Regions from separate parts of the Streptomyces sp. NPDC048565 genome, predicted to be linked through region 2. Evidence: riboswitches for the same ligand, from Rfam matches in the RefSeq annotation. Region 2 holds a riboswitch; the other holds the start of a gene.
The links. Region 2 has a riboswitch for S-adenosylmethionine ahead of thrC (threonine synthase). Riboswitches for the same ligand answer to the same signal wherever they lie in the genome.
Positions count from the first base shown of each region.

Region 1: linked by a shared signal. The riboswitch ahead of AB0C75_RS04525 (aminotransferase class V-fold PLP-dependent enzyme) and the one ahead of thrC (threonine synthase) in region 2 are both predicted to bind S-adenosylmethionine.

Region 1 is NZ_JBEZIH010000003.1:30,427-46,172, reverse strand. It holds gene AB0C75_RS04580 (metallophosphoesterase) at 1-725, opposite strand, end outside; gene AB0C75_RS04575 (AMP-dependent synthetase/ligase) at 1,035-2,831, shown strand; gene AB0C75_RS04570 (glycosyltransferase family 4 protein) at 2,897-4,039, opposite strand; gene AB0C75_RS04565 (glycosyltransferase family 87 protein) at 4,117-5,373, shown strand; gene AB0C75_RS04560 (hypothetical protein) at 5,330-6,583, opposite strand; gene AB0C75_RS04555 (C40 family peptidase) at 6,600-7,616, opposite strand; gene AB0C75_RS04550 (NlpC/P60 family protein) at 7,855-8,880, opposite strand; gene AB0C75_RS04545 (NYN domain-containing protein) at 9,174-10,535, opposite strand; gene AB0C75_RS04540 (hypothetical protein) at 10,572-10,814, opposite strand; gene AB0C75_RS04535 (rhomboid family intramembrane serine protease) at 10,985-11,734, shown strand; gene AB0C75_RS04530 (Lrp/AsnC ligand binding domain-containing protein) at 11,731-12,012, shown strand; gene AB0C75_RS04525 (aminotransferase class V-fold PLP-dependent enzyme) at 12,097-13,473, opposite strand; SAM riboswitch class IV at 13,652-13,769, opposite strand; gene trpD (anthranilate phosphoribosyltransferase) at 13,854-14,918, opposite strand; gene AB0C75_RS04515 (ubiquinol-cytochrome c reductase cytochrome b subunit) at 15,085-15,746, opposite strand, start outside.
Region 2 is NZ_JBEZIH010000017.1:55,884-71,629, forward strand. It holds gene AB0C75_RS20955 (helix-turn-helix domain-containing protein) at 1-344, opposite strand, end outside; gene AB0C75_RS20960 (NADP-dependent oxidoreductase) at 393-1,343, shown strand; gene AB0C75_RS20965 (1-phosphofructokinase family hexose kinase) at 1,362-2,294, opposite strand; gene nagA (N-acetylglucosamine-6-phosphate deacetylase) at 2,467-3,621, opposite strand; gene AB0C75_RS20975 (ROK family protein) at 3,621-4,553, opposite strand; gene AB0C75_RS20980 (extracellular solute-binding protein) at 4,751-6,025, shown strand; gene AB0C75_RS20985 (DUF3263 domain-containing protein) at 6,048-6,392, shown strand; gene AB0C75_RS20990 (hypothetical protein) at 6,521-8,059, shown strand; gene otsB (trehalose-phosphatase) at 8,122-8,973, shown strand; gene AB0C75_RS21000 (NAD(P)H-dependent oxidoreductase) at 8,976-9,620, opposite strand; gene AB0C75_RS21005 (helix-turn-helix domain-containing protein) at 9,740-10,165, shown strand; gene AB0C75_RS21010 (trehalose-6-phosphate synthase) at 10,191-11,567, opposite strand; gene AB0C75_RS21015 (glucosyl-3-phosphoglycerate synthase) at 11,632-12,582, opposite strand; SAM riboswitch class I at 12,736-12,863, shown strand; gene thrC (threonine synthase) at 12,882-14,180, shown strand; gene AB0C75_RS21025 (MoaD/ThiS family protein) at 14,214-14,489, shown strand; gene AB0C75_RS21030 (cold-shock protein) at 14,905-15,111, shown strand; gene groL (chaperonin GroEL) at 15,467-15,746, shown strand, end outside.

The sequences.
Region 1 (15,746 bases), on a different contig from region 2:
CACTCGGTGACGCCCACCCGCATCCGGCGCACCAACGGCTGGTGAACATGACCGAAAATCGCATAGCGGGGGCGGGTGCGGTGGATGGCGTCCAGGAGGGCGCGGCTGCCGCGTTCGAAGCGCCTGGCCACGGTGTCGTACGTCAGCTCCGGGACCTCCGGCGGGATGTGCGAGCACAGGACGTCCACCGGACCGAGTGCCTCGACCTTGGCGGCGTACTCCTCGTCGCTGATCTCGTACGGGGTGTTCATGGGGGTCCTGAGGCCGCCCCCGACGAACCCGAAGACCCGGCCTCCGATCTCCACACGCTCACCGTCCAGCACGGTGGTACCGGAATGGGCGTACTCGGGCCAGAGCGTGGGCACGTCGACGTTGCCGTAGGTGGCGTAGGTCGGGGTGGGCATCGCCGCGAACATCTGGGCGTACTGCTTGCGCACGGCGGACAGGATCGCCGCGTTGCGGTCGACACCGGCCCACAGTTCACGGCCGAAGGCACGCGCCTCGTCGAAACGGCGAGCGGTGCGCAGCTCGACGATGCGATCGGCGTTGGCGACGCCGAAAAGGTCGGGGAAGATGCCGCGCGAATGGTCGGCGTAGTCGAGGAAGAGCACGAGGTCACCCAGGCAGATCAGGGCGTCGGCACCGTCCCCGGCGCGCGCCAGTGCCTCCGCGTTGCCGTGGACGTCACTGACCACGTGCACGCGTGTGCGTCGAGTGGGAATCATGTGCTGATCGTGCGGTGTACCGGCGCCCATGGAGGTCACCCTAGGTCTCCGTCGGCTGCTCTGGGTAGAGGCCGCCGGACCTGCGATTACTTCCGGATCAGGACACGGGTGGACTAATGTGCGCCGAAGGACCACCAAGAGGTGTGACGCATGAGACATCTGGCCGGAACCCCCTTTCCGGAACCGAGTACCGGTGGGTAACGTCCCGCCAGTCCAGTCGTGCTCACCCCACTGAGCATCTGCCAGTCTTGGACCGATCCGGTGCGTCGCACAGAGCCGTGAACCGGAGCCCGATGAGGAGCAGCAGTCTTGCGCGAGTTCAGCCTTCCGGCCCTGTACGAGGTCCCCGCGGACGGCAACCTGACGGATCTCATCCGCCGCAACGCCGCTCAGCATCCCGATGTCGCGGTGATGAGCCGGAAGGTGGCCGGCGTCTGGACGGATGTCACGGCGACCCGCTTCCTCGCCGAGGTCAGAGCCACCGCCAAAGGGCTGATCGCCTCGGGCATCCAGCCCGGTGACCGCGTCGCGCTCATGTCGCGCACCCGCTTCGAGTGGGTCCTGCTGGACTTCGCCGTCTGGAGCGCGGGCGCCGTCACCGTGCCGGTGTACGAGACCAGCTCCCCCGAACAGGTCCAGTGGATCCTCGGTGACTCGGGCGCGGTCGCGGTCGTCGTGGAGAGCGACGTCCACGCGGAGTCCGTCTCCGCCGTGCGGGACCGGCTCCCCGGCCTCGACCATGTGTGGGAGATCGACCGGGGCGCCGTCGACGAGCTCGTCGCCACGGGCGCGGGCGTCTCCGACGAGACGCTGGACCTGCGCATGGTCAGCGCGAAGGCCGACGACCCGGCGACGATCGTCTACACCTCGGGCACCACCGGCCGCCCCAAGGGCTGTGTGCTGACGCACCGCAGCTTCTTCGCGGAGTGCGGCAACATCGTGGAGCGGCTCAAGCCCCTCTTCCGTACCGGCGAGTGCTCGGTCCTGCTCTTCCTTCCCACCGCGCACGTCTTCGGCCGGCTGGTCGAGGTCGCGTCGGTGATGGCCCCGATCAAGCTCGGCTGCGTGCCGGACATCAAGAACCTCACCGATGAGCTCGCCTCGTTCCGGCCGACGCTGATCCTCGGTGTGCCGCGGGTGTTCGAGAAGGTCTACAACTCGGCGCGGGCCAAGGCCCAGGCCGACGGCAAGGGCAAGATCTTCGACCGGGCAGCCGACACGGCGATCGCGTACAGCCGCGCGCTGGGCGCCCCCGAAGGCCCCTCGGTGGGCCTGAAGGTCAAGCACAAGGTCTTCGACAAGCTGGTGTTCAGCAAGCTGCGGGCGGTGCTCGGCGGCCGCGGCGAGTACGCGATCTCCGGCGGCGCCCCGCTGGGCGAGCGGCTCGGCCACTTCTTCCGGGGCATCGGCTTCACGGTGCTGGAGGGCTACGGCCTCACCGAATCCTGCGCCGCCACGGCGTTCAACCCGTGGGACCGGCAGAAGATCGGTACGGTCGGGCAGCCGCTGCCGGGCTCGGTGGTGCGGATCGCCGACGACGGCGAGGTACTGCTGCACGGCGAGCACCTGTTCACCGGGTACTGGAGGAACGAGACGGCGACGGCCGAGGCGCTGGCCGACGGCTGGTTCCACACCGGTGACATCGGCACCCTCGACGAGGACGGCTATCTCGCGATCACGGGCCGTAAGAAGGAGATCATCGTCACGGCGGGCGGCAAGAACGTCGCCCCGGCGGTGATCGAGGACCGGATCCGCGCACACGCGCTGGTCGCCGAGTGCATGGTGGTCGGCGACGGACGGCCGTTCGTCGGCGCGCTGCTCACCCTGGACGAGGAGTTCCTGTCCCGCTGGGCCGAGGAACACGGCAAGCCGGCCGGGTCGACGGCCCTCTCGCTGCGCGAGGACCCCGAGCTGCTGGCCGAGGTGCAGCGTGCGGTGGACGACGGCAACGCCGCGGTGTCCAAGGCGGAGTCGGTGCGCAAGTTCCGGGTCCTGGGAGCGCAGTTCACCGAGGAGGCGGGCCACATCACACCGTCGCTGAAGCTCAAGCGCAACGTCGTGGCGAAGGACTTCGCGGAAGAGGTCGAGTCGATCTACCGCGGCTGAATCCGGACACCCCGTACGAGGGCCCCGCACCGTGACACACCGGTGCGGGGCCCTCGTACGGGGTGTCAGAGCAGCGACTTCAGCCGCTCCGCGAGCAGGTCCCAGCGCCACTTCTCCTCGACCCACGCCCGGCCCCGCTCCCCCATGCGCCGGCGCAGTTCGGGGTCGCGGAGCAGTGCGGCGGTCCGGTCGGCGGAGTCCTCGGCCGATCCGCCCCGCACCACCCAGCCGGTCTCGCCGTCGAGCACCGCGTCCGGGGCGCCCCCCGAGTCGCCCGCCACGACGGGCAGTCCGGTCGCGGACGCCTCCAGATAGACGATGCCGAGGCCCTCGACATCGAGCCCGCCGCGCCGGGTGCGGCAGGGCATGGCGAACACGTCACCCGCGCCGTAGTGCGCGGGCAGCTCCTCCCAGGGCACAGGTCCTGTGAAGCGCACGGAGTCCTCGACGCCGGTCTCGGCGGCCAGCTTCTTCAGCTGCCCGGCGTACGGACCGCCGCCGACGACGAGCAGGACCGCGTCCGGGACCCGCGCCAGGATCGCGGGCATGGCCAGGATGAGGGTGTCCTGGCCCTTGCGCGGCACGAGCCGTGACACGCACACGATGACGGGCCGGTCCGCGAGCCCCAGCCCCGCCCTGACCCGCTCGCCGCCGGAGGCCGGATGGAAGGTCTTCTCGTCGACCCCGGGCGGCAGCTGCACCATGCGGGCCGCCGCCCGCGGGGTGAGCGCGGCGGAGATCCTGGAGCGGGTGTACTCACCGAGGTAGGTGATCGTGTCGGTGCCCTCACCGATGCGGCGCAGCAGCTGCCGGGAGGCGGGCAGCTGTGCCCAGCCGGCCTCGTGGCCGTGCGTGGTGGCCACGATCCTGCGGGCACCGGCCCCGCGCAGCGCGGGCGCCATCAGCCCGAGGGGGGCGGCGGCGCCGAACCACACGGAGGAGCAGCCGTGTTCGCGCAGCAGCCCGACCGCCCGCCGGGTGACGCGCGGGGTGGGCAGCAGCATCGTCGTACGGTCGCGCACGACGGTGAACGGCTGTTCGGCGTCGAAGGCCGCGGTGGCCTCGGCGCCCTCCGGGCCGCGCTTCCAGGTGGAGGCGTAGACCACGATCCGCTCGGGGTCCATGCGCAGCGCCATGTTGTGCAGGAAGGCCTGGATGCCGCCGGGCCGGGGCGGGAAGTCGTTCGTCACGATCAGCGTCTTGTCCATCGCCGCCGACAGTACCGGGCCGCCCGACGGCCCTGCCTGACGGCTCCGGCACAGCCCCGGCCTGCATCATGGCGTGCATGACGGTCAGGACAGGTACGAGCGGCCGGGGTCTGTCACTCGCCGTATGGGGCCTCACCCGGGCGGTACTGCTGCTCTGTGTCTTCAAGGTGTTCACGGTGCCGGGGCCCGATGTCACGAGCGACGTCTCGGTGATCTACCGGGGCTGGTACGAGGTGCTCCGCACCGGCTCGTACCCGCTGGACGACGTCACCTGGCAGTACCCGCCCGGCGCCGCTCTCGCGGTGCTCTCGCCCGATCTGCTGCCCTTCCTGGAGTACGCCTCCGCCTTCTTCGTCCTCGTGCTGCTGTGTGACGCCCTGGTCCTCGGGCTGCTGCTGTACGCGGGAGGCCGTCCAGGCACGCGCGACGCGGGAGCGTGGCTGTGGGTGGTGGGCGTGCCGCTGCTCGGGCCGACGGTGTACGCCCGCTACGACCTGATGGTGACGGCCGTCGCGGTGGCGGCGCTGCTGGCGGGGGTACGTCACCCCAGGGTGCTGGGGGCCCTCGCCGCCTTCGGCGCGCTGCTGAAGGTATGGCCGGTGCTGCTGCTCGTGGGCACCGCCCGGGGCCGGGCCACCCGCCGCTCCTGGTCGGCGGCGGCGGTGACGGCGGCCGTGCTGGGTCTTGTGGCCGCGCTGGCGGCGCCGGGCGCGTACGCCTTCCTGACGTTCCAGCGGGACCGCGGCCTGGAGATCGAGTCGCTGGGGGCGCTGGTCTTCCATGTGGCCAGACAGTTCGGCTGGCAGGGCGCGGTGGAGCTGCGCTACGGCTCGATGGAGTTCGCGGGCCCGCACGTGGCGCTGGTGAGCACACTGGCGCTGGCGCTGAGCGTGCTCGCCTTCGGCTGGCTGCTGGTGTGGCGGCTGCGGGCCCGTACGTTCGCGGTGCACACCCCCGCGGACGCTGCGTTCACCGCGGTGCTGCTGTTCACCGTGACCAGCCGGGTCATCAGCCCCCAGTACCTGGTGTGGCCGCTCGGGGTCGCCGCGGTGTGCCTGGTCTTCCGGGGCAGCCGGATGGTACTGCCCGCGTGCCTGGTCCTGGTGGCCACCGCTGTCACCCTGCTGGAGTTCCCGCTGGGCTTCGCGCACGTGGTGGCCAGTGACGCCCAGGGCGTGGCGCTCATGGCCGTACGCAACGGTCTGCTGGCCGCCGCGGCGCCCGTCGCGGCGCTGCGTCTGTGGCGGGACACCGTACCGGGGGCGCGGCAGGGGCTCGCGGCGGAGCGGATCAGCCCAGCTGGGCGCTCAGATACTCCCGCCAGTGCGCCGTGAAGTCCTGGGGCGTGGTGCCGAGCACCGTGTGCATGGCCTGCTCCACGGCACCGTCACGCCCGGCACGGCTCCCCACGGCCTTGTAGAAGGCGATCAGCTGCTCATCGCCCCAGTCCCGCGCGATCATCTCGCAGGCCAGCCAGGCGCCCTCGTAGGCCCGGGAGAGCTTCGCCGGGTCCTCACCGAAGCCGAAGTCCTCGTCCGTCGGCAGTCCGGCGGGCAGATCACCGCCGCGGACCGCTTCGGCGAGCTCCGGCGCGACCTCGGGGGCGGTACGGCTCTCCTGGCGGTAGGCGGTCCAGTCCGCGAACCCCTCGGAGAGCCAGACGGGTGTGGCGGGCGAGGTGTACGCCCGGGTCGCCACGTGCGTGGTCTCGTGGGTCAGCACGACCCTCTGCCCGAAGCCGCCGAGCAGTGCGTACGCCTGCGGATTGACGATCACCCGGTCCGCCGGTGCCCGGCCGCTGCCGCCGACCTCGCCCGTGGTGACGGCGGCTATGTCCTGGTAGCTCGCCGCGGGTGAGCCCAGGAGCCCCGCCATGTCCTCCACGGACTCGGGGACGAGCACCACGACCCGCTCCGCCCAGGGCTCCGTCCAGGTGCCGGTGACGGCGGGGACGGCGCGGTCGGCGGTGTCCGCGATCTCGCTCAGCTCCGCCTTCCGGCGGCCGACCCCCAGGACCAGGCTGCTCGTGCCCCGTACGACCTCGACGTCACCCTGCTGCCAGAGCTGCCCGGGGGCCCCGTCGGCGGCCCGGTCGGCGGCGATGTACCAGGTGCGGCCCTCTCCCCTGCGGACCAGCTCCACCGTGCGGGACGAGGACATGGGCGCCTTGTCGTAGCCCTTGATCCGGTAGCGCAGCTCGACCTCGGCGGTGACCTCGCCGTCCCCCTTGGCGCTCACGTCCTTCACCTTGTACGCCCAGGACTCCAGCGGTACGTCGGCGAGGTTGTGCAGCTCGGTGCGCTGTGCGGCCCGGAAGGACGCGGCACGGGGGTCGAGCGCGGCCAGGTAGGCGTCGGTGTCGTGCTCCATGACCGCCGTGGCCCGGCGGTCCAGGGTGGCGCCGACCTCCCGCGCGGTGAGGCCGCCGGCGGAGTCCTGGGGACCGGCGCACGCGGGCGCGAGCAGCAGAGTGGCGAGCACGGCGCCCGCCGTGCTCCGTCTGCGGGTGCGCTCCCGCCGTGCGTCCTGCGTCCGAACAGCCATCGGGCCGATCGTACGGTCAGACGCGGGTGACCGAGGAGACGGGCATCATGCCGACGGGGTCGTAGCGCACCGGAGCGCCCGGGTGCGGGGCATGGATGACCTGCCCGTTTCCCGCGTACATCGCGATGTGGCCGGCGTCCGCGCGGTAGGCCACGAGATCGCCCGGCCGCGCCTCGGCGAGCGGCACCATGCGGCCCGCGTACCGCTGCGCCTGCGAGGTACGCGGCAGGGCGACCCCGGCCTGCGCGTACGCCCACTGCATCAGCCCGGAACAGTCGAATCCGGCGGGACCGGCGGCGCCCCACACATACGGGCGGCCCAGGGCCTGCCGGGCCGCCATGAGCGCGGCGAGACCGCGCGCGGAGGCGCCGGCGCCGTCCGGCAGCGTCCCGGTGCCGAGGTCCGCGTGGCCCAGCGAGGCGCGATCGGCGGCCGGGAGCGCGCGCAGCAGCTCCCTGGCCCTGGCCAGCTTGCCCTCCACGGTGCTCTTGTGGCGGGCCGCCGCCGAGCGGTCGCGTTCCATGGCGGCAAGGGCTCCGGTGGCCTCCGCGCGGCTCTGGGCGATCTTCCGCTGGGCCCGGTGGAGCTTGCTCAGTGTCACGGCCCCGCGCTCGCCCACCCGGTCCAGAGCGGCGGCGCGGTCCAGGAAGGTGTCGGGGTCCGAGGAGAGCAGCAGCGCGACCGAGGGGTCGATGCCGCCTGAGCGGTACTGCGCCCCCGCCATCGAACCGAGGGACTCCCGCATCCGGTTGATGTCCTCCTGCGTACGGGCCGCCGCGTCCTGGGCCCTGCCGACCCGGGTGCGCAGCCCGCCGAGGCGCTCCCTGGCGGCGTTGTACTGCTCGGTGGCGCGCTCCGCCTCGCCGTACAGCCGGTCGACGGTGGCCTTCGCCGTCTCGTGGGTGTCGTCGGGCGCGGCACTCGCGGGTGCGGCGCCGATGCCGGCCGTCGCGGTGGCCGCGGCGGCGGACAGGACGGTGGCCCGGACGCCACGGCTGAGGCCGGGTCTGGTGGGGCGGCGATGCGACACCACAGGAAGCCGCACTCCCTTCCGCTGTACGCAGATGTGCGCAGCCCCTGCCGCCCTGGGCGGGCGGACCGACGACCGGGAGCTGCGCGGCAGCGCAGACAGTAACCGGATGGCTACGCGACGGCCAAAGGCCGCGCCGGACGCGGAAATGCGGACGAAACAGCCCCGCCCCGCCGGTGACCTGTGGTCTCCGGCGGGGCGGGGTGTCGTCGAGTGGTGCCGCGATTCGCCCGTTCGGGCGTCAGATGCGGACGCCGACCTGGAAGGTGCCCATGTAGTCCATCGACTCGTAACGGACCACGGCACCGGGCTTCGGGGCGTGCAGGATCTGGTTGTTGCCCGCGTACAGACCCACGTGAGAGGTGTTGTTGAAGAAGACCAGGTCGCCCGGCTTGAGGGCGCTGCGGCCTATCTGGGCACCGTCGTTGATCTGGGTGTACGTGGTGCGGGTGATCTGGACGCCGGCCTGGGCGTAGGCCCACTGGGTCAGACCCGAGCAGTCGAACGAGTTGGGTCCCGTGCCGCCGGAGACGTACGGCTTGCCCTGCTGCGTGGAGGCGGCCTGGAGGGCCTTGGCGCCACGGGCGGACGCGGGGACCTCGTTGCCGAGGTCGACCCGGTCGCCGGCGTCGCGGCTGGCGCGCACCTCCTTGTCGGCGATCGCCTGGCGCTCGGCGGCCGTGAGGGTGTTCAGCAGCTTCTGGGCGTCGGCGAGCTTGCCCTGGTACTTCGTCTTGTTCTCGTTCAGCGTCTTGCGGACGTCGGCGAGGTCGTCGAGCTTGCCCTGCGCCTCCTTGCGCTGCTGCGCGAGGGTGCGCTGCTTCGCCTGGATCTTCTGCAGCGACTCGGCCTGCTTGGCCGTCAGCTGGTCGAGCGCGGAGGCCTGGTCGAGGAAGCTGTCGGGGTCCGAGGAGAGCAGCAGCTGGACCGACGGGTCGAGACCACCGGAGCGGTACTGCGCGGTGGCGAGCGAACCGAGCTCGCCGCGCAGGGTGTTGAGCTCGTCCTGGCCGCGGGCGACCTTGTCCTGGAGCGCGTCAGCCTGCTTCTTGAGCTTGTCCTGCTGCTCCTTGGCGCCGTTGGCCTTCTCGGTCGCGACCTCGGCCTCGTCGTAGAGCTTGTCGACCTTGGCCTGGACCTCGTTCTTGGTCGGCTTCGGGTCGGCGTGGGCTGCCTGAGAGGTCAGGGCCACTGCTGCGGCGGCGGTCGCGGTGAGCACGGTCACGCGGGTGCGGCTCGGCTGCTTGGGACGACGGTGGGACGCCACGAAGGCGAGCTCCTTCTTCCTCGAGCCGCCTACCGGGTATGGGGGGACGTGTGAATCCCCGGCTCCGTGCACTCACGGACTCGGCGGTTCCTTCGCCGTCACCCCTGGTGGGCGATCAACCGTGCGAAGGTTCGAGGCCTGACCCTAGTGACCATCCTGTGATCAGTTCAAATCCTCACGAGGAAAATCTCGTCACACCAGGCACTTCTTTACTTTCATCACACTGCGCGTAGCGGCCACTTGACGGTACGTTCCATAAATTCCGGCAAGTCGCTCATGTCGCACATGAAGCATCAGACGCGCGAAAGCCGCTTCAGGAGCAAGGCGGACGCGACCGGCCTCGCTCCCGCCTTCGCCACCCCGTCGGCCACCTCGCGGTCGGTGGAGACCACGACGACGGGCCTGCCCGAGGGTTCGGCGCGCGCCAGTTGCCGGATCAGCTCGTCCGCGGTCACCCCCGCCTTGCTGAACAGCACACGCACTCCGCGCGGCGGCGCGAGCAGGACGGGGGCGGCCAGTTCGGCTCCGTCGAAGACACAGGTCATCTCGGCGCCGGTCTGCGCCGCGAGGACGGAGAGGCCGCCCAGGAGCCGCAACCGCTGCTTCTCCAGCGGCATCTGCGGATAGCCGGTCTTCGTGACGTTGTAGCCGTCGACGATCAGATGCGCCTGCGGCAGGGCCAGCAGCTGGTCGAGCAGCGCCGGGTCGGTGTCCGAAAGGGCCCTGGCCGCGATGTCCTTCGGTGACATCCGGCCGGGCTCCACCGCTTCCACACCGTCCGCGGGGCGGAGCGAGGAAGGAGGCAGCGCCAGCTCACGGCGCAGCCCCTGGGCCGCGTCCAGCACGGTGTCCAGGAGCAGCCGCAGCCGCATGTCCTCCACGGAGCGCCCCTCCCTGGCCGCCCGGCGGCCCGCCTCGACGGCGGCCTCCGCCTCGGCCAGCCGCGCCTTGAGCCGGCGGGACTCGCTCTCGGCGGCTGACACCTGGGCCGCGGCCTCGGACCGTACGGCGTCGGTCTCCACCCCGGCCTTGCGCAGGGCGGCCTCGCCGCGCTTCACCTCGCTGAGGGCGCTGCGCAGCTTGCGGTGCAGGGAATCGGTCTCCCTGCGCGCGGCGTCCAGCTCCGAGCGCAGCCGCTCGGTGTCGGCCCTGGTCTGGCCGCGGGCGCGGTCGAGTTCCTCGCGCAGCCGCCGCAACTCGCGCCTGGTCTCCTCGTCCACCCGCTCCGCGTGCGCGCGCTGGACCTCCTCGCCGGCCGCGGCCACCAGCTTGACCCAGCCGGCCGGCCGCAGCACATAGGCGGCGGCGGCCACATCGACGGGGTCGGCCGCGGCGGGCGGCGCACCGGATGTGAGGGCATCGGCCAGCTCCGGCTGGGTCTGGCCGATCCGCTCACCGATGCGCCGGCGGAACACCGGGTCGCTCTCCAGGGCTGCGGCCATCGCGTTACCCGCGAACTTGGCCCGCCTGCTGGGGGTGAAGCGGGCGTACTGCCGCAGCTGGGCCGGGAGTTCGCCGACGGTCAGACCCCCGAAGGCGTCCGAGACCAGCGCCACGACCTTGCGGCGTACGCCCTCGGGCAGCGGACGGTCGAGCGACTCCGCGGTGCCGTCGGCCGCGTCGGCCGGTCCGGCGCCGCCTGTCGGCTGCTCCACCATCCATCACCCCAATAGTCTGTCCGCACGGCCCCGTCAGGAGTCGGCACCCGGCCTGTCGACCAGCTCGATCTGGTCCACGGCGTTGCACCAACGACAGCGCACCGACTCGATGGTCTCACTGACCACCTCGCGCTCCTCGATACTCGATTCCCCGGCCAGGTCGAGATGCACGTACTCGACGACCTTCGAGGAGCGCGTCACATCGAAACGGGTGAGGTTGCCGCAGAGCGTGCAGCGCCAGCGGGTCCCGTCCGTCGGCTGGGGAACCGTCGTCATCGTTGCGTCCTCTTTCGTCGTTCGTCGAGTCTCGTGTGTGCCCAGGTCTTCGATCTCGCGGTGCGCCGTCGAACTGCGGATGTCCTGCCGTAACCCTACGGCCTTGCGCATACCTATCGACACGGCGAGGCGCTCTGTCCCGTTCTCGCCCGGTGCGTCATGCTCTGTACGTGACCGAGCTGCGGAAAGTCCACTGGCGGAAGCGGGCCGGAGAGCTCGGGGCGGCGGCAGCCGCCGGCGGTGCTCCGGTCACGTACGGGCTGATCGCGCTGTGCTGCGCGGTGTTCCTGCTCAGCCCGCTCTCCGGGTTCAGTCCCGTCCCCGGCGGCGCCGACGCGCTCCTGGCAGCCCAGGCCGGGTACTTCGAACGGTGGGGCGTGATCCCCAGCGAGCTCATGGACGGCTCCGCGCACGCGGCCCTGACCCCGCTGACCGCGCTCTTCGTCCACGGCAGCTGGCTGCACCTGCTGGGCAACATGCTCTTCCTCCATGTGTTCGGCGCGATGGCCGAGGAGCGCATGGGCCGCACCGAGTTCACCTTCTTCTACGTCGTGTGCGGCTACTTCGCACTGGTCGCCTACGCGGTGGTGCACTCGGGGTCCGACCAGACGCTGGTCGGCGCGTCCGGAGCGATCTCCGCGGTGCTCGGCGCGTTCCTCTGCCTCTTCCCCCGGGCCCGTGTCACCAGCCTCTTCCCCTTCCTCTTCTTCCTGCCGCTGCGCTTCCCCGCCTGGATCGTGCTGGTGTTCTGGTTCGCCCTGCAGTGGCTGGCGGCGCAGGGCGCGGGCAGCGGCCCCGGCGTCGCCTACCTCGCGCACGTGGCGGGTTTCTCGGGCGGCTTCCTCTACGCCTGGGTGCGATTCCGGGGGACTAGAGTGAAGGCTCCAGCCACGGCCACTGAGGGAGAAAGCCAGCCGTGATCACCGCGATCGTGCTCATCAAAACCAGCGTGGACCGGATTCCCGAGATCGCCGAGGCCATCGCCGCGCTGGACAGTGTCAGCGAGGTCTTCTCGGTCACCGGTACGTACGACCTGATCGCCATGGTCCGGGTGCCCCGGCACGACGATCTGGCCGATGTCATCCCCGGCCGGATCAGCAAGATCCAGGGCGTCGAGGCCACCGACACCCATGTGGCCTTCCGCACGTACTCGCAGCACGACCTAGAGGCGGCCTTCGCCATCGGGCTCGACGGCTGACATCCACGCAGGACATACGCGTACGGCTCCGGCCGGGTGCGGGAGACACCTCCCGTGCCCGGCCGGAGCCGTACGTCGTACCGGTCAGACCTGCGCCGCGCCACGGTCGGGCACGCAGCGGCCCTCCTCGGTGCGGTAGGTCCAGCGGGCGCCCTTGCTCACCAGCTCACGGACGGCGCCCAGGAACCGCTCGATGTGCTCGTCCGGCGTGCCGGCGCCGAAGCTCACCCGGATCGCGTTGAGAAACCTCTCCCCCGGCCCGGCCTCCGGCGCACCGCACTCGCCGGGGTCCTGGGGCTCGCTGCCGAGCAGGGTCCGCACCAGCGGGTGCGCGCAGAACAGTCCGTCGCGCACCCCGATGCCGTACTCGGCGGAGAGCGCCGCGGCGAAGTGCGAGCTGTTCCACCCCTCGACCACGAACGAGATGACACCGACCCTCGGGGCGTCGTCGCCGAACAGCGAGAGCACCTTGACCTCGGGGACCTCGGCGAGCCCTGCCAGGACCCGGGTCACCAGCTGCTGCTCCCGGTCGACCAGCCGGTCGAATCCGGCCTCGGTCAGGGCCTTGCAGGCGGCGGCGATGGAGTAGACACCGATGACGTTGGGCGAACCGGCCTCGTGCCGGGCCGCGGTGGTGTGCCACTCGACGTCCACACCGCCGTCGGTGCGCCGGGCGACCTTGCGGGAGGCGCCGCCGCCCGCGAGGTACGGCTCCGCGTCCACCAGCCAGTCGGACCGGCCCGCGAGCACGCCCGAGCCGAAGGGCGCGTACAGCTTGTGCCCGGAGAAGGCGACCCAGTCGACGTCCAGCTCGGCGATGTCCACCGGGTGGTGGGGCGCCAGCTGCGCCGCGTCGAGCACGACCCGGGCCCCGTGCGCGTGGGCGGCGGCGGCCAGCTCCCTCACCGGCCACAGCTCACCGGTGACGTTGGAGGCTCCCGTCACACAGACCAGCGCGGGGCCCTGGGGCTCGCGCTCCTCCAGGGCGCGCTCCAGCGTGGCAACGGCCTGTTGCGGGGTGCGCGGGGCGTCGAGGTAGGTCACCCGGGCGTCACGCCAGGGCAGCAGCGAGGCGTGGTGCTCGGTCTCGAACACGAACACCTGGCAGTCGGCGGGCAGCGCGGCGGCGAGCAGGTTGAGGGAGTCGGTCGTCGAGCGGGTGAAGACCACCTGGTCGTCCGCACGGCAGCCGAGGAATTCGGCGACGGTCTCGCGACTGCCCTCGAACAGATCCGTGGAGAGCTGTGAGAGGTACCCGGCGCCGCGGTGCACGCTGCCGTAGTACGGGGCGTAGGCCGCCACGTCGTCCCACACCCGCTGGAGAGCCGGGGCGCTGGCCGCGTAGTCGAGGGCGGCATAGGTGACATCGCCGCCCGTCACCAGCGGAACGATGACATCAGCACCCAGAACCGGCAGGGGGGCACAAAGAGACTGGTCGGCGGCAGCGGTGGAGACAGACATGGCGAACTCCCGTAAGAGGCAGGCGAGAACCTCGCGCCGGCGGCAGTGCGCGGCAGCGCGGGGAACGAAAGAGAAGAGGGGTGTGCGGAGGAGGGCGTAGTGCCCTATCGCATTCGCTTGCTCACAAGAGGCTCCTCGGGACCAGGACCCCAAGGGGTGACATCCAACGATGCCGAGGGGCCCGCGCTTGCCACAGACCTCGCTGCCTGCGGCCTGGTCTTCACCCGGGGCACCCCGCCACGGACGGAGGGTTGCCGGACAGCGGGCCGGGGCCGTAGTCGCTGTCACTCATGACCTGCCCAGCATCTTGCCATACCGGTGACGACGCGCAAGGGCGCAGTCCGCGATGCGGACCGCGCCCTTGCACACACCGTGCTCCCTCAGGCGTTGCTGGCCGCCACCCAGCGCTCCAGCACCCTCTTGGCCGCGCCCGAGTCGATCGACTCCCCTGCCCGCGCGATACCGGCCGCGAGCTGGTCGTTCAGCGTGGCCTCCGCCGGGTCCAGAGCGACCAGGGCGGCGGCCGAGTTGAGCAGGACCGCCTCGCGCACGGGCCCGGGCTCCCCGTCGAGCAGCCGACGGGCCACATCCGCGTTGTACGAGGCGTCCGCCCCGCGCAGCGCCTCGACCGGGACCAGGTCGAGGCCGACGTCACGCGGGTCGAAGGCCTCCTCGCGGACCGTGCCGTCGCGGACGATCCAGACCCGCGAGGTCGCCGTGGTGGTCAGCTCGTCGAGGCCGTCGTCACCCCGGAAGACGAGCGCGGAATTCCCCCGGTCCGCGAGCACGCCGGCGACGATGGGCGCCATCCTGGGGTCGGCGACCCCGATGGCCTGGGAGCGCACCCGGGCCGGGTTGGTGAGCGGGCCCAGGATGTTGAACGTGGTCTGCGTGCCGAGCTCCTTGCGCGCCGTGGCCGCGTAGCGCAGGGCGGGGTGGAACTTCACGGCGAAGCAGAAGGTGATGCCCGCCTCCTCGGCGACGGCGACGACACGCCGCGGCGTCAGTTCGAGGTTGACGCCGAGCTTCTCCAGCACGTCCGAGGCCCCGCTCGCCGACGACGAGGCCCGGTTGCCGTGCTTGACGACCTTCGCGCCCGTGCCCGCGACGACTATCGCCGACATGGTGGAGATGTTCACCGTCTTGGCCATGTCGCCGCCGGTGCCCACGATGTCGACCGTGCGGCCGGGCACCTCGATCGTGTGGGCGTGCTCGTACATGGCGCGGACGAGTCCGGTGACCTCGTCGACGGTCTCCCCCTTGGCCCGCAGCGCGACGGCGAAGCCGGCGATCTGCACGTCCGTGGCCTCACCGCTCATGATGCGGTCCATGGCCCACGCGGTGTCGTCCGCGCCCAGGTGCTCGCCGCGCAGCAGAGGGGTCAGGATGCCGGGCCAGGTACGGGCCGCCACGCTGTCGCCGCCGTCCGGGGTCACAACGTTCATGGTCCGCTCCTGGGGGGTCCACAGCCGGTACAAGGATGTCTCCCACCCTATCCAGGCCGGGGGACAGCGAAGAGCCCCGTCCCATCATTGGGGTCTCCCCTGCTCGAGCGAAGTCGAGAGCTTGGGGAAGGACGGGGCTCCTGGCTGTGGCGGTCAGCTGAGGTGATCAGTGGTGGCCGTGGCCGCTGGTGATCTCCTTGTACTCCTCGGCAGTGGGCTTGGCGATCTGGTTGTCCTCGCCGAAGTAACTCCTGCTGAGCCTGGCCCGCAGCTTCTGCAGCGCCGACGGCTTGCGCTCGACACCGTTCTCGTCGACCGTCGGGCCGATCTCGACCGGCTTGTACTGCTCGTGCGCCGTGAGCGTGTGCAGCTGCTCCTGGCTGAGCGGCTCGTGGATCTCGACGAACTCACCGTGCGGCAGGCGCTTGATGGTGCCCGACTCGCGACCGTGCAGCACCTTCTCCTTGTCCCGGCGCTGGAGGCCGAGGCAGATCCGCCGGGTGACGACGAACGCCAGGACCGGTCCGACGAAGAAGGCGACCCGGACGAACCAGCTGATCGCGTTGAGCGACAGACTGAAGTGCGTCGCCCAGATGTCGTTACCGCCACCGATCAGCATGACGAAGTAGATCGTCACCCAGGCGACACCGAGCGCCGTCCGGGTCGGAGCGTTGCGCGGCTTGTCCAGGATGTGGTGCTCGCGCTTGTCCCCGGTGATCCACGACTCGATGAACGGATAGAGCGCGAGCGCTCCGAGGATCAGGCCGAACAGGACCAGCGGGATCAGCACTCCGAGGACCAGTGTGTGGCCCCAGAGGTTGATCTCCC
Region 2 (15,746 bases):
AGCCGCGAGGTGAACGCGCGGGCGAAGCCCCGGTCGAGGGCGTGCGCCTCCATGAGCCCCTCGATCACCCGGCAGAACCCACGCCAGGGATCGGGCTCCGCCAGGCCCTCCTCCATGACCGCCGAGCAGGAGGCCATCTGCTCGGCGAAGGCATCGGCCAGCAGGTCCTCCTTGGTCCGGAAGTGCCGGTAGACGGTGGCCACCCCGACCCCTGCGCGCCGGGCGATCTCCCGGATCGGCACATCGATGCCTTCGGCGGCGAACGCCACGCGGGCGACCGCGAGGATGCGTCCGCGGTTGTCGCGGGCGTCCGAGCGCAGGGGCGTTCCCACTTGTCGGGTCATCACTCTCACTTTAGCCAAACGGACGGGGTGCTCCGTTACGTTCGGCGCATGAGAGCGATTCAGTTCGACACATACGGTCCGCCCGACGTCGTGCATGTAGCCGAGGTGGAGGCGCCGCACGCCGGACCGCACGAGATCCGCGTCGCGGTACGGGCCTCCGGGGTCTCGGCCGGGGAGACGCGCATCAGGTCCGGGGCGATGCGTGACGTGGTGCCCTTGACGTTCCCCTACCGGACCGGGTTCGACGCCGCGGGGGTGGTCGACGAGGTCGGCGATCGCGTCACCGGTGTGCGCACCGGCGACGAGGTGTTCGGCATGACCGACCCGGCCGCCCGGGGCGCCAACGCCGACTTCGCGATTCTGACGGCGTGGGCGCCCAAGCCGGCCGGGTGGAGCTGGCAGGAGGCGGGCGGCGCCGCGGGCGCCGTGGAGACGGCCACCCGGGTGCTCGACCGGCTCGCCGTCGACGCCGGACACACCGTGCTCGTGCAGGGTGCGGCCGGCGGGGTGGGGAGCGTCGCGGTCCAGTTCGCTCTCGCGCGCGGTGCCACGGTCATCGGTACGGCGAGCGAGCGCAACCACGCCTTTCTGCGCTCGCTCGGCGCGGAGCCGACGACGTACGGCACGGGGCTCGTCGAGCGGGTGCGCGCACTGGCGCCGGCCGGGGTGGACGCCGTGTTCGACTGCGCCGGAGGGGCACTGCCCGACCTGGTCGCCGTGGCGGGGGACCCGGCACGCGTGGTGACCATCGCGGATCTCGGCGCGGCGGCCCACGGGGTGCACCTGTCGCACGGGGCGCCGGCCGATGACACGGGCGAGGCGGTGAGGGCCTCGGCCGACCCGCTGGCGGTGCACGGTCTCGCGGCGGCGGTCACGCTCGCCCATGAAGGCCGGCTGCGGGTGCCGGTCGCGGGGGCGTTCCCGTTCGACGAGGCCGCCGCCGCGCACGAACTGAGTGAGGGCCGGCATGCCCGGGGGAAGATCGTGCTGGTGAACTGACGGGCCGCGCGGGACGGTTCAGGTGGCGGTGGTGTGCTGGTCGACGCTGACCCGGGTCAGCAGGTCCTCGTAGGCGGCGAGGTCGAACTCGCCGGCCGCCGGGGCCAGTACGGTCGCCGCGGACAGGGCCACCGCGCGGGTCAGCCGCTCGCGCCAGCCCAGCCCTTCGACCAGGGCGGACAGCAGCCCGGCCACGGCGGAGTCGCCCGCGCCCGTCGGGTTGCCCCGTACGGCGGACGGCGGTGCGGCTTTCCAGACGCCGTCGGGGGTGACGGCGATGAGCCCGTCGGCGCCGAGCGAGGCGACGACGCTGTGCGCGCCACGCCGGCGGGCGTCGCGGGTGGCGCGCAGGGGCTCGCGGGCGCCGGTGAGCTGGGCGAGTTCGTCGGCGTTCGGCTTGACGAGATCGGGGCGGGCGGCGATGCCACGGCGCAGGGGTTCGCCGCCGGTGTCCAGGAGTACGGGTACGCCGGCGGAGCGAGCGAGCCGGACGAGCTCCGCGTACGCGCCGACGTGGATGCCGGGTGGCAGGCTGCCGCAGAGGGCGACGGCATCGGCGCCGGGCAGCAGCTCCCCGAACGTCCCCAGGAAGGACGCCCATTCACCGGCTCCGATGTGCGGGCCGGGCTCGTTGAGCTGGGTCGTGTCACCGCTGGAACGGTCGACGACGGCGAGGGTGCGGCGGGTGTTGCCCGCGACGGTGACCAGTGCGTCGGCGGGGCGGTGGGGGAGCGACCCGAGGAGCTCGCGCAGGACGGCCCCGGTGGCGCCGCCCGCGAAGCCCGTGATCACGGTGTCGTGGCCGAGCGCCGCGAGCACCCGGGCCACGTTGACGCCCTTGCCGCCGGGGCGTTCGCTCACCTCGTGGACACGGTGGCTGGTGTGCGGGACGAGGGCGGGTACGGAGTACGTCAGGTCGAGTGCCGTGTTCAGCGTGACGGTGAGTATCACCTGTACCGTCCCCCGGTTCCTTGGTCGTCCGTCGCGCGCCGTCTCCCCGCGGCACTGTCTCCGTGATCATGCCAAAGAGGCGGCGGTCGTCCCAGGTTTCCGGGACAACCGCCGTCTCTTCGTTACGTGTTCCACAGACTGTCGCCGCCAGGGCCGGCCCGGCGCCGGGCTGTCACACGGCAGGGGGCTCCACGATCCACTCGCCCCGGCGCATGACGCCCTTGAGCACGAAGTCCGCGTCCAGGACCACCAGGTCGGCGTCCTTGCCCGGGTCCAGCGAGCCGACCCTGTCGTACAGGCCGAGGAGTCTGGCCGGGTTGGCGGAGATGGACCGGACGACGTCGTCGACGGGGATCCGGTCGATCGTCACTGCCCTGCGGAAGGCGGTGTCCAGGGTGAGCGTGGAGCCCGCGATCGAACCGCCCTCGACCAGCCGCGCGACACCGTCCTTGACCTCGACGGCGAGCGGTCCCAGCTCGTAGAGCCCGTCGGCCGAGGCGGCCGCGTCCATCGCGTCGGTGATCAGCGCGACCCGGTCGGCGCCCGCGCTGTGGTAGGCGAGCTCCAGGGCCGCGGGGTGCAGGTGCGTACCGTCGTTGATCAGCTCGACGGTGACCCGCTCGTCCTCCAGGAGCGCCGCGATCGGGCCAGGGGCGCGGTGGCCGAAGGGAGGCATCGCGTTGAAGAGGTGCGTGGCGACCGTGGCGCCCGCGTCGATCGCCTCGACGGTCTGCTCGTACGTCGCGTCCGTGTGGCCGACGGCGGCGATCACCCCGTGCTCCGCGAGCAGCCGTACGGACTCGATGCCGCCCGGGAGCTCGGTGGCCAGGGTGACCATCCTGGCGCTCCCGCGTGCCGCTTCGAGCAGCTTGCGGACCTCGGCGGGGTCGGGGTCGCGCAGGAGCGCCTCGCTGTGGGCGCCCTTGCGACACGGGGAGATGAAGGGGCCCTCGAAGTGGATTCCGGCGAGCTCGCCCTGCTCGACCAGTTCGGAGAGCATGCCGGCCTGACGGGCCAGGAAGTCCATGTCGCCGGTGACGGTGGAGGCGACGACGGTCGTCGTGCCGTGTTCGCGGTGCGCCCGCGCTCCGGTCAGGGCGTCCTCGGCGGTGCCGGTGGCGAAGGACGCGCCGCCGCCGCCGTGGTTGTGCGTGTCGACGAATCCGGGGACCACCCAGTGGCCCGAAAGGTCGACGGTTCTGGCGTCCTCCCGCGTGCTGCCGGCGATCCGGGTGCCCTCGACGATCACCCGGCCGTTCTCGACGGTCCCGGTGGGAAGTACCACCCGGGCACCTGTGAGAACCGTGCTGTCTGCGCGTCCGGCCATCAGGCGGATACCTCCGTGGAGAGTAGATCCCAGGCGAGCAGCCCTGCGCCCAGGCATCCGGCGGTGTCCCCGAGGGCCGCCGGGACGATGTGGGGCAGCTTCTGGAACGTGACCCGTTCCTCGACGGCCGCACGCAGTGGTGTGAACAAGGTTTCTCCTGCCTCGGCAAGACCGCCACCGATGATGAGCGTGCGGGGGTCCAGCAGAGTGAGTGCGGTGACCAGTCCGGCGGCGAGCGCGTCGACGGCGTCCTGCCATACGCGCAGGGCCACCGGGTCGCCGGAGGCGACGGCCTCCGCGCAGCCGGCGGCGTCCGCGCCGGGGTCGCCGGACGCGGCGGCCCATGCCTTCGACACGGCGGCGGCCGAGGCGAGGGTCTCCAGACAGCCGCGCTGGCCGCAGCCGCAGTCCGGCCCGTCGGGACGGACCACGATGTGGCCGATCTCGCCCGCGTAACCGTGGGCGCCCGCCTCGATGGTGCCCGCGATGCCGATGGCACCAGCGATCCCGGTGCCCAGCGCCACGAACAGGAAGCGGTCCGCTCCCCGGCCGGCGCCGATCCGCCCTTCGGCGAGGCCACCGGTCCTGACGTCGTGGCCGAGCGCGACGGGCGTGCCGCCGAGCCGTCCGCCGAGCAGCTTGCGCAGGGGCACGTCGCGCCAGCCCAGATTCGCGGAGTAGACGGCGGTCCCCCGGTCCGCGTCGACGATGCCGGGCACGGCGACCCCCGCGGCGACGGCGCCCTCGCCGAAGCGCTCCTCGCCGTAGGCGTACAGCTCGGTGGCGAAGTCCAGGATCGACTCCACGACCGCCTCCGGCCCGCGGTCCCTGCCGGTGGCCCTGCGCGCCTCATGGAGCAGGGCGCCGCCGGCCCCGACCAGAGCGGCCTTCATTCCTGTGCCGCCCACATCGAGGGCGATGACGTGTCTCACGGGAGACAGTTTCGCCCGTCGACCCCTAAAAGGTCTAGTCCACTAGCGCGGTTTGTTGAGCACCCATACAAAACGCCCTGAACAGCCCTGCTAGATTGACCGGTCCCCGTGCAGCTGGTGTAGACCTCCGCGGCGGGGGCGAGCAAGGAACGCGGGAACGTCGCCTCATGCGGTGCCCTGCGTCGAACGATCAAGAGATGGGCAAGGCTGTGCAGCGGCGCATTGTGGGACTGACCGCGGCGGTGGCCGCACTCGGTATGACGGCAACGTTGTCAGGGTGCGGCTCGGACACCGGAAGCGACGTCACCCTGCGGCTGGTGGCGGCCGATTACGGCACCGGTGCGCAGAACAGCTCCCAGAAGTACTGGGACGACGTGGCCGCGAAGTTCGAGAAGACCAACCCGAAGATCAAGGTCGAGGTCAGCGTCTACTCGTGGAAGGACGTCGACCGCAAGGTCGCCGAGATGGTGAAGGCCGGCAACGCCCCCGACATCGCGCAGATCGGGGCGTACGCCGACTACGCCAAGGCGGACAAGCTCTACGCCGCCGACGACATGGTCGCCATCCGCACCGGGTCCAACTTCCTGCCCTCGCTCACCGACGCGGGCGAGGTCGACGGCACCGTGTACGGCATGCCGTTCGTGGCCAGCACCCGGCTCCTCTTCTACAACAAGGGCCTGTTCGCCAAGGCGGGTCTCGGGGCCCCGCGGACCTGGGACGACATCAGGAGTGACGCCGCCGCGCTGGAGCAGGGCGGTGTGACCTATCCCTTCGCCCTGCCGCTCGGCCAGGAGGAGTCCCAGGCCGAGACCCTGGTGTGGCTGCTCAGCGGGGGCGGCGGCTACACGGACGACGTCGGCAACTACGACATCGACTCCGCGGCCAACATAGCGACCCTCAAGTGGCTGAAGAACGACCTCGTCGGCAAGGGCCTCACCGGCCCCGTCGCCCCCGGCAAGCTCGACCGGGCGAAGGCCTTCGACGCGTTCACCAAGGGCGATGTGGGCATGCTCAACGGCCACCCGACGCTGATGCAGGACGCGGAGAAGAAGGGCATCGAGGTCGGCATGGTCCCGCTGCCCGGGGTCGACGGGCCGACCGAGGGCTCGATGGGCGTGGCCGACTGGATGATGGGCTTCAAGCAGAACGGCCACCGGGCGGAGATCGGCAAGTTCCTCGACTTCGCCTACACGGACGACAACGTGCTGTCCTTCGCCGACCAGTACGACCTGCTGCCCGTGACCACCAGCGCGTCCGCCGCGATGGAGACCGACGACAAGCACAAGTCGCTGCGCCCGTTCCTGTCGGCCCTGCCGAACTCGCAGCTGTACCCGTTCGGCAAGACGTCCTGGGCGCAGGCCAGCGAGACGATCAAGGAGAAGATCGGCTCCGCGGTCGAGCCCGGTGGCAGCCCGGAGAGCGTGCTCGTGGAGATCGCGACCGAGGCACGGCAGGCGGAGAGCGCGCGCTAGGCGGCTGGGTAGGTTGGTTCATATGACCGTCGGTCCTCCTGATTCCCCCGACCCCGACTCCGCCGACCCCGACTCCCCGACCGACCCCGACTCCGCCGACTCCGGATCCGACTCCCCCGACTCCGGTTCCTCCGACTCCGCGGCCCCGCTCTCCGCCCAGGATCGCGCGGTGCTGGCCGTGGAGCGGCGCTCCTGGCCGGGCCCGGGGGCGAAGGAGCGGGCGATCAGGGAAGAGCTGGGCATCTCGCCGGTCCGCTACTACCAGCTGCTCAACGCGCTCCTGGACGACCGCCGCGCGCTGGAGGCGGACCCGGTGACGGTGAACCGCCTGCGGCGGGTCAGGGACGCGAGGCGCGGGCGCCGCTGAGGCGCCCGTGGCCCGGGCCACGGCAGGCGCGTTCCGCGCCACCCGCAGAGTTTCCCTGCCGCACGCCTTCCGTTGGCCCGGCCTGGCTACTCTCCCCTCTCCCGGTCCGTCGCAGGAGAGGCACGTCCATGAGCACCGCGGTCCCTCGCTCCCCGGCACAGCAGTCCGCCCCTACGCCGGTCCGGCAGCGCCGGACGGGGAGCGGGACCGTCGGTACCTCCGTACGCCCGACGGAGCACGCCCTCCTGGCGATGCAGTCCCGCGCAGGCAACCGGGCCGCGACCGCGGCGGTACAGCGGGCCCGGGGCCCCGAGGGAGCCCAGGGGAAGAAGAACTACCGCGACCGGATCGCCGGCCTCATCGACAGGTTCAAGAAGAACCTCGAACCGATCGACACCTTCGTCAAGGGCTTCCAGACCCCCACCAACGCGGGCCTCACCCAGCAGGCCGCAGCCGCGGCCGACGAGGGGCTCAAGAACTCCGCCGCGGTCTCGGGAGTCTCCGCCGCGTCGGGCAACCTCCTCACGGAGAGTGCCGGCGCCCTGGCCAGCGGCATGGACTCGTACAAGAACCTGCTGGGCGCCAGGGAGCACAAGACCGGGGCCCGCCACCACGTCGCGGGGAAGAAGGCCAAGACCAAGGGGGCGGACGCGGCCATCAGCGCCGCCGGTTCGGGGAGCTACAGCGCCGCCATCGCCAAGGAGGCGACCAAGGTCCAGAAGGCGGCGGACGCCGCGATGGCCTCCGAGGCGAGCGGCGTCGCCAGCGCCTCCATCGGCGCGATCAAGGCCACCCGGTCCGCCTTCCGTATCGGGGGCGCGGCCCGCAAGTACAAGCAGGTCAAGGCGCTGGGAGATCCCCGTCTCGTCCACGAGGCCTCGCTGGCCAGGCTGGACGAGTCGCGGGTGCAGGCCAACTGGGCCGCGGCGAAGGCGTACGTCGCGCTGGACGCCTACTGGAGGCCCGAGGACCAGGGGGGCGGTCTTGAGGCCGTTTCCGAGGCCGTCGACGCGGCGTGGGAGTCGATGAGCGAGGCGCGTGACGCCGCCGAGAGCCTCCAGCGCGCCGAGAAGGACGTGGAAAAGCTGAGCACGGTGCAGGGGTACGCCAAGAAGAAGCAGCTCACCAAGATCGGCAAGGAGGCCGTCAGCGGCGGCGGCGAGTCCACCAAGGCCGCGGCCGGCATCGTGACGGCGGTCGCGGCGGGAACGGGCCTGCTGGCGAGCAACCCGGTCGGATGGGGCCTCGCCGGAGCCGGGGCCGGTCTCGTCTTCGGCGTCACCATGTACAAGGCGCTCCGCGCCGCCACGAAGCGCTACGAGGAGGTCCGCCACCCGGAGCGCTGGGCGCCCGAGGGCGGGAGTCCGGTGGAGGGGTCCCGCACGGACTCGCTGGCGAATGCCCTGAAGTTCTGGAAGAAGGTGTCGAAGGGCGAGCGCCAGGCCATGGCACGCGAGATCTACGCCCTGGCGGCGGGTCCCGGCATCTCCGGGAGCGGCGGCACGACGGACGAGATGCGGGAGTCCGCCAGGGCCCTGCTCATCGCCCTCAAAGCCGGCCCCGCCAAGCACAAGCTGGAGCCCGATGCGTGGGTCGAGACCCTCAACGACCCGGCGAAGACCTCCGGTTGGATCCAGGAGATAGCGGAGCAGCTGGCGTCGGGGTGACCGCAGGGGAACGGGCGCGGCGCGGACCCCACCGCCCGCCCGGTCACCGCTACGCTCGGGCCATGGGTAACCCGGCACACCCCATCCCGACCCCGTCAACCCAGGCCGGCCGCGAAGGCCTCGCCGCACTCCTCGCCCGTCCCGCCCGCGCGGTCGTCGCGCTGGACTTCGACGGCACGCTCGCCGACATCGTCGCGGACCCGGAGCAGTCCCGGGCGCACCCCTCGGTGGTTCCGGCACTCTCCGCACTCGCTCCCCAGATCGCCGCCGTCGCCGTGATCACGGGCCGCCCGGCCGGCACGGCCGTGCGCTACGGAGGCTTCGCGGGAGCGCCGGGCCTCGACCATCTCGTGGTGCTCGGCCACTACGGCGCCGAACGCTGGGACGCCGCGACCGCCACCGTCCACGCCCCGCCGCCCGACCCGGGGGTCGAGGCCGCCCTGGCGGAGCTCCCGGCCGTGCTGGCGGAGACCGGCGCCGACGACGGCACCTGGATCGAGGAGAAGGGCCGCGCGGTCGCGGTGCACACCCGCCGCGCCGCGGACCCGGAGGCGGCTTTCGAGGCCCTGCGTGCCCCGCTGGACAGCCTGGCGGCGCGGCACGGCCTGATCGTCGAACCGGGCCGCCTCGTCCTGGAGTTGCGCCCGCCGGGCATGGACAAGGGGGTGGCGCTGGAGGAGTACGTGAAGGAGACCGGCGCGGAGGCGGTGCTGTACGCCGGCGACGACCTCGGTGACCTCGCCGCGTACGCCGCCGTGGAGAAGCTCCGCGCCGATGGGACCGCGGGGCTGCTGGTGTGCAGCGGCACCGGGGTCCCCGAACTCGCCGATCGCGCCGACCTGCTGCTCCCGAACCCGGCAGCGGTGGCGGGCCTGCTCCACGCCGTCGCCCGGCAGATCGCTCAGGGCTCCTAGGGTCAGGCGGCCCGTCGGGCGCCGAAGTCCGTGGCGAGAGCGTCGGCGCGAGCGTGGGCGGCGGTCATGGACGCCTCGTGGAGGGGGAGGAGGTGGGCGAGGGCCGGCGCGTCGGGGGCCATGGTCAGCTCCGGGGTCACGGTGGTGACGTCCAGACCGAGGAGGTCCTCGTGGCCCAGGACGGCTTCCAGCGTGGGCACCAGGTGGTCCATGCCCTCCCTGGGGGCACCGGGGCCGTAGCTGCCGCCACGGGCGGATATCACCAGGGCGGGGCGGCCCGCGGCCGGGGAGGCGCCGGTGTGCGTGAAGGTGCGGCCCATGACGAGGATCTGGTCCAGCCACGCCTTGAACACCGACGGCATGGACAGGTTGTACAGCGGCACCGTGAACAGGTACGCGCCGGCTCCGAGGAACTCGTCGATCAGCTCGTCCTGCAGCGCCTGGGCCTTGGTCTGCTCGGGGGTCAGCCGGGCCGGGTCGGTGTCGCGCGCGGTCACGCCCGCCGCCGTCAGGTGCGGCACCGGTGAGACGGCGAGGTCGCGGTGGACGACCGGGCCCTGCCACCGGTCGCGGAAGGACCTGGCGACCTGACGGGAGACGGAGGCCTCGCCGAGCGAGGAGGAGTCGATGTGCAGCAGGTACGACATGGCGGTTGGGCCTTTCGAAGAGACGGGGAACGTCAATTCCTACGTTTTGTTCGTAGCGCCATGATGCGTCAGTATGGAAGTCGTTACAAAAGGCACACGGGTGTGCGCGACGGAGAGGAATGGGTGCCATGCCGGACAGCACCGATACGGAGATGGCGGCGGCGAACGGGCCGTGCGCGAGCATCCCCGCCGAGCACATGGCCTTCATCCGGCAGGTGCTGGACCGGGTCGGCGACAAGTGGAGCATGCTGATCATCGTCGTCCTGGAGAACGGCCCGCTGCGCTACACCGACCTGCAGCGCCAGATCCCCGGCATCTCCCAGCGCATGCTCACCCACACGCTGCGCCAGCTCGTCGAGGACGGCTTGGTCACGCGCACCGCCTACGCCGAGGTCCCGCCGCGTGTGGAGTACGCCCTCACCCCGCTCGGCCGGGGCCTGCACTCGATCGCCATGCAGCTGATCGGTTGGGTCTCGGACCACCACGGGGAGATCCACGCCCACCGCTCCCGGGCCGGCGCCGTCACCGCGTCGTCCCGCTCCTGAGCCGGCCCGATCCGGACGACAGCCCTCAGGCTCGCAACGCGTCCAACTGGTCCAGGAACCACTGCTGCGGCGGCAGCGCCGTCGCGGCGGTGGCCAGGCGCTTCGAGCGGGCGCCCCGCTCGTCGGGGTCCATCGTGAGCGCCTCGTGCAGCGCAGCGGCCGTCGCCGACACGTCGTACGGGTTGACCACGAGCGCGTCCTCGCCCAGCTCCGCGTACGCCCCGGCCTCGCGGGAGAGCACCAGCGCGCAGCCGTGGTCCGAGACGACCGGGACCTCCTTGGCGACCAGGTTCATGCCGTCGCGGATCGGGTTGACCAGGGCCACGTCCGCCAGCCGGTACGCCGCCAGGGAGCGGGCGAAGTCGTCGTCGACATGGAGCAGGACGGGCGTCCAGCCCTCGGTGCCGTACTCCGCGTTGATCGCGTCGGCGACCCTCCGGACCTCCGCCGTGTAGTCGCGGTAGACCGAGAGGTCCTGCCGGGAGGGGTAGGCGAAGGCGATGTGCACCACGCGCTCGCGCCACTCGGGGCGCTCGTCCAGGAGCGCCCGGTAGGCGTGCAGTCCGCGGACGATGTTCTTCGAGAGCTCCGTGCGGTCCACGCGCACGATAGTGCGCCGGCCCTCGCCCACCTGCTCCCGCAGGATCTCCATGCGCTCGTCCACGTCCGCCTCGTGGGAGCGGCGGCGCAGGAAGTCCGCGTCGGCACCGAGACCGTGCACCCCGATCCGGGTGCGGCCGGTGCCGCCGATGATCTCCGTGCAGCAGCTGATGAAGGCGTCCGCCCAGCGGCGGGTCAGGAACGCCGCGCGGTCGGCGCCCAGGATGCCCTTGAGCAGCTGCTCGCCGATGTCGTCGGGCAGCAGCCGGTAGTAGTCGACGGGCGCCCAGGGGGTGTGCGAGAAGTGGCCGATCCGCAGGTCGGGGCGGAGCTCGCGGAGCATGCCGGGGACCAGCGAGAGGTGGTAGTCCTGCACCAGGACCGAGGCGCCCTCGCCCGCCTCTTCGGCGAGCGCGTCGGCGAAGGCGCGGTTGTACGTCTCGAAGGACGCCCACTGCCGACGGAACTCCGCGTCGAAGACGGGCTCCACCGGCGTCTCGTAGATCATGTGGTGGACGAACCAGAGCACCGAGTTCGCGATGCCGTTGTACGCGTCGGCGTGGACCCCGGCGTCGATGTCGAGCATCCGGACGCCGGGCTCGGACACACCGCGCCTGACCGCCTCGCGGTCGCCGTCGCCGAGGGCCGCGCACACCCACAGCTTGTCGTCGACCGCGCTCAGACCGGAGACGAGCCCGCCGCCGCCCCGCTTCGAGTGGAGCGTGCCGTCCTCCCGCCGTGCGTACGACACCGGGCCGCGGTTGGACGCGACGAGGACCTGGGCAGCGTGCTCGGAGACCATGTACCCGAACCTAGCCCGTCGGGGAAGCCGCCAAACGTGAAGCGGGTCCCTCCCGCCGGACCGGCTAAGCCGCGTGGCGGGAGGCGTACTCCGCGATCTCCCGCATCGGCGGCCTCTCCTCGGTGTCCACCGCATGGGTGCGCGGGACGAATCCGTCCGGACCCCGCTCGAACTGGGTGAGCTCGGGGCGCACCAGGGGGCCGCGGGAGAGCCGCAGCTGCGCCGTGCGGTAGATCGTGGCTGCCATCCGGCCGAGCGCCTGGCCGTCCTGGTGGCGGTGTCTGCGTACCCCGACGTCGACCTGGGCCAGCGCGTCCAGGCCGACGGTGTGCAGCGCGTCGACGAGCAGGCCCAGCTCCACTCCGTAACCGACAGGGAAGGGGAGCTGCTCCAGCAGCGAGCGCCGCACCGCGTACTCGCCGCCCAGCGGCTGGACGAAACCGGCCAGGCGCGGCCAGTGCAGATTGAGCAGCGGGCGGGCCACCAGCTCGGTCACCCGGCCGCCCTGGCCTGCGGCCTCACCCAGCGGGCGGTCGTACATCGCCTTGACGAAGTCCACCGAGGGGTCGGTCAGCAGCGGGCCGATGATCCCGGAGACGAAGTCCGCGGAGAAGTCCTTGAGGTCCGCGTCGACGAAGCAGACGATGTCCCCGCCGGTCACCAGCAGTGATCGCCAGAGGACCTCTCCCTTGCCGGGCAGGGCGGGGATCCGGGGGAGTATCGCGTCCCGGTGCACGACGTGGGCGCCGGCCCGCCGCGCGGTGTCGGACGTGGCGTCGGTGGATCCGGAGTCGATCACCACCAGTTCGTCGACGAGCTGGACCTTCTCCATCAGCTCGCGCCGGATCTCCGCGACGATCGCGCCGACCGTCGCCTCCTCGTTCAGCGCGGGCAGGACGACGCTGACGCGCGAGCGGTGCGGATCCCTCGCCCGCGCGGCTGTGAGCAGGCCGAGCGGGCGTTCGGCGGCTGACCAGGAACGCCTGGTCAGCCAGCGTTCCACCTCTTCCAGCACGGTCGGTACTCCCTGTATGTGATCCATCTCGCGGTTCGGACGACTATCTCAACCGTCCACTGCTTCGGTTACAGTCTTGAACAACGCGGATGACCCTCGCATGTCGGGGTCGGTCCGCGAATAAACGCCCGGATCCATGGTCCGGTGCCACAGCGCTCATCCAGAGGGACAGAGGGAACGGCCCGTCGAAGTCCCGGCAACCCTCCTGCCGACCGCGAGGTCACGGTGGGGAAGGTGCCAATTCCGTCTTGTGGCGAAATACGTCGCAGGGAAGATGAGGAGAAAGGGCCTCCGCCATCATGGCTGTGCAGACAGTTGCAGCGAACACCAATTCTTCCGCAGTGGACCTCGGTCCCGCCGCGGCGCTTTCCTGCCGCGAATGCGGCGAACGTTTCGAGCTCGGCCCCATTTTCGCGTGCGTGTCCTGTTTCGGGCCGCTCGAAGTGGCGTACGACCTGCCGAGCGGCTCCCCGGAAGAGCTGAAGAAGCGCATCGCCGATGGGCCGAACAACATCTGGCGCTATGCGCCGCTGCTGCCGGTCCCCTCCGATGTCGCGGACAAGCCCAACATCAACCCCGGCTTCACGAAGCTGGTCAAGGCCGACAACCTCGCCCGCGAGCTGGGCGTGACCGGCGGTCTGTACGTCAAGGACGACTCCGGCAACCCGACGCACTCCTTCAAGGACCGTGTCGTCGCCATCGCCGTCGAGGCCGCCCGCGCCTTCGGTTTCACCACCCTGTCCTGCTCCTCCACCGGCAACCTCGCCGGTGCGGTGGGGGCCGCCGCCGCCCGCGCCGGCTTCCGGTCCTGTGTGTTCATCCCGCACGACCTGGAGCAGGGCAAGGTCGTCATGGCCGCGGTGTACGGCGGCGAGCTGGTCGGCATCGAGGGCAATTACGACGACGTCAACCGCTTCTGCTCGGAGCTCATCGGCGACCCGCTCGGTGAGGGCTGGGGCTTCGTCAACGTCAACCTCCGCCCGTACTACGGCGAGGGTTCCAAGACCCTGGCGTACGAGATCTGCGAGCAGCTCGGCTGGCAGCTGCCCGACCAGATCGTCATCCCGATCGCGTCGGGCTCGCAGCTCACGAAGATCGACAAGGGGCTGCAGGAGCTGATCAAGCTCGGCCTCGTCGAGGACAAGCCGTACAAGATCTTCGGTGCCCAGGCCGAGGGCTGCTCGCCGGTGTCCACCGCCTTCAAGGCCGGCCACGACGTCGTGCGCCCGCAGAAGCCGGACACCATCGCCAAGTCCCTGGCGATCGGCAACCCGGCCGACGGTCCCTACGTCCTGGACATCGCCCGGCGCACCGGCGGGGCCGTGGAGGACGTGAACGACGAGCAGGTCGTCGACGCGATCAAGTTGCTGGCCCGCACCGAGGGCATCTTCGCGGAGACCGCGGGCGGTGTGACGGTCGGTGTGACGAAGAAGCTGATCGACGCCGGTCTGCTGGACCCGGCCCTCACCACCGTCGTCCTGAACACCGGCGACGGTCTGAAGACGCTCGACGCGGTCGCCCCGACGACCGGCCTGTCGGCGACGATCCGGCCCAGCCTGGACGCGTTCCGCGACGCGGGCCTCGCCGCCGCCGGCTGACCCGACCACCCGAGACCCGAGGAAGGCACCCACATGAGCGTCAAGGTCCGTATCCCCACCATTCTCCGCACCTACACGGGCGGTCAGGCCGAGGTCCCGGCCGAGGGCACGACCCTCTCCGAGGTCCTGGCGTCCCTGGAGCAGAACCACCCGGGCATCGGCGGCCGTGTCCTGGACGACGAGGGCAAGCTCCGCCGCTTCGTCAACGTGTACGTCAACGACGACGACGTGCGCTTCGAAGGCGGCCTGGACGCGGCCACTCCGGACGGCGCGGGCGTCTCGATCATCCCGGCCGTCGCCGGAGGCTGACCGACCGCACAGCGTGAGCAGAATGGCCCCGTCCGCGAGAGAAGCGGAGGGGGTCATTCTGCATGGTTGAGCGCGGTACCGTTGGGGAAGTCCCCGCCGCCGCGCATGCCGCCCGCATATGAGAATGCGCCCGGCCGCGACAAGATGCAGCCAAAGTAAGTGAACTCCTTGTGGCATAAGTGGCCTTTGTCGGGCCCGACTTGCCCGGGAATCCTGTGAATCCGCCCCATGCGTGCGATCCCCTGTGCCCAGAATTCTCGTCCGATTGACCTGTTGCAGAGGGCAGTTGGGCAGATACATTCGGCCGCGGTCGACGCGTTCCGGCGCACGCCACCCTCTCCTGTCGGAGGGTGAGTTCTGACCCGGGCCCGCGAAGTGCGGGCTCGTGCAAGGGCCAGTAATAGGGGAGTTGGGCATGGCTCAGGGCACCGTCAAGTGGTTCAACGCGGAGAAGGGGTACGGCTTCATCGCGGTCGACGGTGGTGCGGATGTTTTCGTCCACTACAGCGCGATCCAGATGGACGGGTACCGCACCCTCGAAGAGGGTCAGCGAGTTGAATTCGAGATCTCGCAGGGCCAGAAGGGGCCGCAGGCGGACATGGTCAAGCTCGCCGTCGGCTGAGCTCGGCGCGGTCGGCCGACGACGCTACTCACACACGCGGGGCCCGTACCTCCCACCGGGGTACGGGCCTCACGTGCGTCCTCCGCGTGCCCTGCGGTCGTCCACGACCGGAGGGAGACGCCTGCGTCCATCCGTCGCCCGGCCGCCGCCCCTTCTTCGAAGGCGCTTGCACTCGCAGGGGTCGAGTGCTAATCATTGGCGTTAGCACTCTCCAGGTGAGAGTGACAGAAACTTGGACCGGGCCGGTGAGGCCCGCAGGCGCGGTGGAGCAATGAACCACCGAGCACGCTGGCCGTCCGTCGCGGGCGCCACTCGGTCCGGAGAAATCCACCCCTGTCCGGGAGGACCACTTCACATGGCCAAGATCATCGCGTTCGACGAGGAGGCACGGCGCGGTCTCGAGCGCGGGATGAACCAGCTCGCCGACGCCGTCAAGGTCACCCTCGGCCCCAAGGGCCGTAACGTCGTCCTCGAGAAGAAGTGGGGCGCGCCCACGATCACCAACGATGGTGTTTCCATCGCCAAGGAGATCGAGCTCGAGGACCCGTACGAGAAGATCGGTGCGGAGCTGGTCAAGGAGGTCGCCAAGAAGACGGACGACGTCGCCGGCGACGGTACGACCACCGCAACCGTTC